Regions from separate parts of the Furfurilactobacillus curtus genome, predicted to be linked through region 2. Evidence: predicted binding sites of a transcription regulator. Region 2 holds the regulator's gene; the other holds the start of a gene.
The links. The regulator LexA, encoded in region 2, represses DNA repair genes until DNA is damaged. The targets are predictions, from matches to a motif close to CNAACANNTGTTNG.
Positions count from the first base shown of each region.

Region 1: a site for LexA is predicted at 1,406-1,419, ahead of dinB (DNA polymerase IV). Genes of this name have one in related genera too.

Region 1 covers NZ_BAAHXU010000001.1:680,089-683,258, forward strand. Annotated here, with positions in the region: gene ACYQ0Y_RS03530 (DHH family phosphoesterase) at 1-143, opposite strand, end outside; gene dinB (DNA polymerase IV) at 229-1,365, opposite strand; gene yajC (preprotein translocase subunit YajC) at 1,510-1,992, opposite strand; gene ruvB (Holliday junction branch migration DNA helicase RuvB) at 2,069-3,076, opposite strand; gene ruvA (Holliday junction branch migration protein RuvA) at 3,108-3,170, opposite strand, start outside.
Region 2 covers NZ_BAAHXU010000001.1:436,164-439,333, reverse strand. Annotated here, with positions in the region: gene ACYQ0Y_RS02300 (hypothetical protein) at 1-590, opposite strand, end outside; gene ACYQ0Y_RS02295 (nucleoside 2-deoxyribosyltransferase) at 878-1,318, shown strand; gene lexA (transcriptional repressor LexA) at 1,407-2,036, opposite strand; gene ACYQ0Y_RS02285 (DUF896 domain-containing protein) at 2,286-2,525, shown strand; gene ACYQ0Y_RS02280 (YneF family protein) at 2,620-2,844, shown strand.

The DNA.
Region 1 (3,170 bases), 240 kb from region 2:
TGCTTGGTTGGAAATGCCGCCTGTAAAATTGTCGCTAACCCCACTTGTGAACCAACCGCATCTGGGTCTGGTCGTTGATGACGATGAATCATGATAATTTGTTTACGTTTAATTTCCTCAAAAATTACTTTTTGAACATCCATGCATGAATCCCCTCTTGTCAATCTGGTATCTGCAAGTATAACGAAGTGCCGCGTCGATTACAAAGTGCATCCGGTGCCATGGACCTCAAAAAGCCTTGGACGAGGCCGGCGAGAACAACGGCAAACTTAAATTTTCAAATGTTAAAGGATCAAGATTGGTCATCGTAATTCCCAACAAACGGACCCCCTTAGTTAAATCAGCCGTGGCGTCAAACAAATCTTTAGCAACCTCATACAATTGAGTCGCCATATTTTCGTAGTACTCGGCCTGCGTTTGTCGTTTCGTCACCGTATTGAAGTCGGCATCTCTAACTTTGAGAACAATCGTTTTACCATGACGCTGCTGTGCATTTAGATGCGCCGTCAAGTCGTTCGCTAAATGTTGCAATTGATCGCTGACATCCGTTTCATTGGTCAAGGGTTGATCGAATGTCTCTTCACGGCCAATCGATTTACGCGTGCGTTGCCATTCAACTGGACGATCATCACTACCACGAACGTGCCGATATAATCCATAACCTAGTTTACCGAAATGCTGAATCAAATCAGTCTCAGACCAGGTCAACAAATCTGCGCCCGTTAAAATATCTAAATCATGCATCTTCGGAACTGTTTTTTTGCCTACGCCGCGAAATTTTTCAATCGGTAATGGTGCCAAAAACCGCTCCGCATCTCCAGGCAAAACGACGGTGACCCCCACGGGCTTCGCATAGTCAGAAGCAAGTTTAGCTAGAAATTTGTTATAAGAAACGCCAGTGGAGCAGGTTAAATGAACCTTATCCCAAATCTCTGTTTGTAATTTATGCGCCAATGCAACGGCCGATTTAAAGTTCTGCTTATTCCGAGTGACATCTAGATAGGCTTCATCAAAGGCAATCGGCTCAATATGATCGGTGTACTCATGAAAAATTTCGTGAATCTGAGCAGAAATTGCCCGATATTTTGGAAAATCTGGTCGTTTAAATACCGCTTGGGGCGCTAATTTTTGCGCTTCATTAGCCGCCATAGCTGAATGAACACCTAACGCTCGGGCCCGATAGTTAGCCGTCGTCACCACCCCATGTCCACCCGTTTGCCGCGGATCACGGGCAATAATCAATGGTTGCGTTTTTAATTGTGGCTCATCACGCTCTTCAATAGAAGCGTAGAAAGCATCCATATCCACATGAATGATTTTCCGGCTGGCATCGACCCGCACCGGAATTTGAATGAAGGCCGCCATTGTCAACTCTCCTCGCGCTAGCTTGATAAGCCTATTTTAGCAAACATATGTTCTCTTCACCAGCGATCCCTAGTTAAATCAAAAAAAGATCATCGCAGAATACGATGATCGCAGATAATTCACATAATTAAACTTACCTAACAGCTAGTTAGCCTGACTGTCACTAGCTTCACTTGCTGTGTCACTAGCACTGGTCACCGTCGTCGAGTCTGCAGCAGAATCAACAACGCTATCTACGGCGCTTGTGGCTTCGCTGGCTGGAGTTGCTGAAGCAGCGCTAGCCGTAGTAGTTGTCGCTGGTGCAACTGCTGTCGCTGGCGTTTCAACGTGGTGAATCGCTTGTTGATCAAATGGTAAGTAAATACCATCTACGTCAATTGTCACAATTTTTTTAGCAGCATCCATTGAATCGATAATTCCATGTAGGCCACCAATGGTGACCACATGATCGCCAATGTGCATGCCATTCATCATTTCTTTACGTTGTTCTTGTTGCTTGCGGTTAGGCCGCAAGATGAAAAAATAAAAGACCCCAACAAACAAAACAACCATCAAAACGGTGCTCCAAAGACTACCACCAGCGGCGCCACTTGCACCCATCAAATCGAAATTCACTAAACTTGTCAATTCATCCACCTCATTTAATTTACTCTGTAGAGTACTGTACCAAACTTACGAACCCTTGCCAAATGGATTCCGTTGATTAAGCCTCTGGTTTTGATAGGCCTAAGTGCTCATAAGCCGCCGTAGTCACCATTCGACCCCGAGGCGTCCGTTTAATCAGCCCCACCTGTAATAAATATGGTTCATACACTTCTGCAATTGTATCTGCCTCTTCACCAATATTGGCTGCCAAAGTCGTTAACCCTACTGGTCCACCATTGTAATACTTAATCATGGTTGCCAATAGCTTTAGGTCCACTTCATCTAGTCCCCAGTCATCTACGCCCAACACAGTTAAGGCATGATCGACCATCGGTGCATCAATTGCCGACTGGCCGGCGACTTCAGCAAAGTCGCGGACCCGTTTTAATAAGCGGTTAGCAATTCGCGGTGTGCCTCGTGAGCGACGTGCAATTTCATGAGCCCCCGCCTTCACGATCTGGGTAGCTAAAATATCCGCAGAACGTAGCGTAATCTCTTCTAAATCAGCCGTCGTGTAATAATCCATGTGTTCCACAATCCCGAAACGGTCCCGAAGTGGCGCCGATAATAATCCTGCTCTAGTTGTGGCCCCAATCAAGGTAAATGGCGGCAGTGGGAAATGAACGGGGTGAGCGGTTGGCCCCTGCCCCACGACAATATCAATAAAAAAGTCTTCCATCGCCGAATACAACATTTCTTCGACAATTTTAGGTAAGCGATGAATTTCATCAATGAATAAAATATCCCCAGGTTGTAGTTCATTTAGTAGGGCAATGACATCTCCAGGCCGTTCAATCGCCGGCCCGCTAGTCGTCTTGATTTGAACATGCATCTCATTAGCAATGACCATCGCTAAGGTGGTTTTACCTAAACCAGGCGGTCCATATAACAAGACATGGTCCAAAGATTCTTCCCGACTGGTCGCTGCGCTAATATACACGTTTAACTGTTGTTTAACCGCATCTTGCCCAATGTATTGAGCCAGCGTCGTCGGACGCAAGGACCGTTCCAATGAGGCCTCTTGGTCATCCATGGGTTGCGTTGACATTAATTCATCGTCCACGATCCAGCTCCTCTCTTACTCATGATATCCTCAGCTACGCATGGGTCAACTCTCGCAAGGCAGCACTCAGATACTGATCAGTCGTTAACTGATCTAA
Region 2 (3,170 bases):
TCCGGGCTAACCAAGGTGATTGTGTAATCAGCTTGCAGCGACTTGCTAACGTTGGCCGATGATTTTCTGAAATTCTCTGTTAGCGTTGGCCATTGGGCTTGTTCAGCTTGGCTTGGTGTTGCTTCCAACGCTTCTAATGCCTTAACCGTATCAGCATTAGTTGGCGTGATTGTATATGTTTTACTATCAGCCGCAAAAGTTACTTTCCCAAAATTGGCGAAAGCCGTTCCAAGTTGCTTGGTCATCTGCTGTTCAGCGTTAGAACGGGCAGCGCTTTTTTGTGACTCTGTTTCACCGTTAATTACAGTCCCAGTTGGATTAAACGTTGAGGCAGCCTTGGTTAATGAGGACTGTTGGGCTGCCTTCGTTTGCGAACTGGTTTTTTTCTGTGAAGCGGCAGCTTTTTTTGCTTGCTGTTGCGCTTCACGGTGCTGCGCTGGTAAATGAATCGCACCATACCCGGTAGCTAGAGCAAAAATAACCACTAAAAAAGTGGCAAACCGCCAAGTGTGATAACTCTGGACGGAATTGAGCAAATAAAAAATTGCCAAAATTAAGGCAATGCCACCGAAAACTGTTAAATAAATCATGCCAAATCCTCTTTCCGTAACTTTTGCTGAAATCATTTTAACATGTTCCTCCTTAAGTAAAAAGTGAACTTTTTACAAACAGGATTAGTGTGCCTGGTTAGGCAACCAGTTTATTGCATTTTAAAAGGAGCGGTTACTAACTATAATGTTCTTGAATTAGAACGATATTTGGTTTAATTAACACAAATTATTTTTAATTAGGTAAAAATAAAAAACGATAAAGTTTTAGTTTACGCTTATGTTCGTCTTTTGGTACAATGACTATACTAATTTTAGGAGGCAACACATTGAAATCAATTTATTTAGCGAGCCCATTTTTTGATGAAGAACAAATCGACCGGGTTAAGCGAGTTGAGCAAGCACTTGCTGATAATAAAACCGTTGGCGATGTTTTTAGTCCACGCTTATCACAATTTCCAGATTTAACATTTGGAAGTGAGGAGTGGCAAACAACGGCGTATCAGCATGATTTAAACCACCTCAATGCTGCAGATATGGTTGTCGCCGTTGCAGACTTTACCGATGATTCTGTCGACAGTGGGACCGCATTTGAAATTGGCTATGCGGTGGCCCAGGGGAAGCCAGTTGTGCTGCTACATGAAAAGTCAGGGCTTGTCAATTTAATGTTGATTCAAGGTGCAACAACTTATACAACGGATGCGATGGCCATTAAGACGCTAGATTTTAACGATTTACCGCACACGAGTTATACGGGTGATATTCAGTAAGCGAGCGGCGTTTTAAATGACAAGGAAACAAAAATCCTTCCATACGCGGAAGGATTTTTGTTTGGCTCAATTTTAGAAATAAGGCGAACTAATAGATTGCATCTCGGTATAGACCGACAACCTTGCCTAAGATCGTCACATTGTTTAAAATAATCGGCGCCATTTCATCATTTTCAGGTTGAAGCCGGTAATGGTCCGATTCCTTGAAGAAGCGTTTGCAAGTAGCTTCATTTTCGTCGGTCATGGCAATGACGATATCACCATTATCTGCATTTTGCTGGCGACGAACAATTACTCGATCGCCAGTTAAGATGCCCATGTTGATCATGCTATCCCCGCGGATTGTTAACATGAAAAGATCACCATCGTAGTCAGATAATTCTGGCGGGATCGGGAAGAAGTCAGTCGCTTCTTGAACCGCTAAAATTGGTTCACCAGCAGCGACAACACCAAGCAACGGAATTTCATTAGGCGTCGTTGAGACACCAAGTGCGATTAACCCATCATCGGTTAGTTCAATGGCTCTAGGTTTAGTGGGATCTTTGACGAGTAGCCCTTTTTTTTGTAAGCGATCGATATGACCGTGAACCGTTGAAGTTGAGGATAGGTCAACGGCCTCGCCAATCTCACGGACGGTCGGCGGATAGCCTTTCTCGCTGACCCGATCGTAGATGAAACGAAGGACCGCCATTTGTTTAGTTTCTGCATTCTTAGACATTTCTGATACCTCATTGGATTTTTTACGAACATTCAGTCCTAGCACGACGTTGCTGATTAAACCCAAGGTGGGTAGGAAGTTTGATCCCCTCAACACTTGCTGATACATCAAATTTAGCACATGAAAAACGTTGGGTCAAACAAATGTTCGGTCGGCAGCGAATCTTTTGGGAATTGTAGAAACCAAGCGTATAATGTATTTTAAAAGTTGAAGGTGGATGTTCCGATCCACTCGTAAAGGAGACCATCAATGGATGCAGAAAAACTGCGAGCACGAATTAACGAACTAGCCCACAAAGAGAAAAGTGAAGGACTGTCTGACGCTGAAAAAACCGAACAAAAGAAATTACGTCAAGAATTTCTTGCCAACTTTAGAAAAGCGTTTAAGTCACAAGTCGAAATGTTACAGGTGTTTGACGATGAAGGCAATGAAGTGACCCCTGAAAAAGTTAAAAAGGTTCAACGAGATAAAGGACTCCGTGATGATTAATTTAAGATCTTTTTATAGGTAAAGGGTTTTCAAGCGGTCCTTACTTGTGTAATATAGTTTGATGTAAATCATTATTGTAAAGGGGGGTATCTTGATGTCAACAGGGTTATGGATTTTGATCGTGATTATTGCCGCGATCGCCGGTGTAATTGGCGGCTTTTTCTTTGCACGCCGTTATATGCAAAACTACCTGAAGAACAATCCTCCGATTACTGAAGACATGTTGCGCAGTATGATGCTACAAATGGGGCAGAAGCCTTCTGAAAAGAAGCTGAAGCAGATGCTAGCAACGATGCAGGCACAGTCACGTAAGAGTTAATGTTATTGTAATTGATTAAACGGGCGGATTAATTTCTGTCCGTTTTTTTGTCTAGTTACACAAGCCTGTTGTCTGCGCCTAGCCCAGTCTTACCAGTTGGCCCAGATCGCCAACAGTTAAGTCTCAGCTAGTGCTCGACACCACCCAGCTTGTTTCACCTTGAGGCCTTTGTCTAGTTACACAAGCCTGTTGTCTGTGCCTAGCCCAGACTTACCAGTTGGCCCAGATCGCCAACAGTTAAGTCTCAGCTAGTGCTCGACACCACCCGGCTTGTTTCACCTTGAGGTCTTTGTCTAGTTACACAAGCCTGTTGTCTGAGCCTAGCC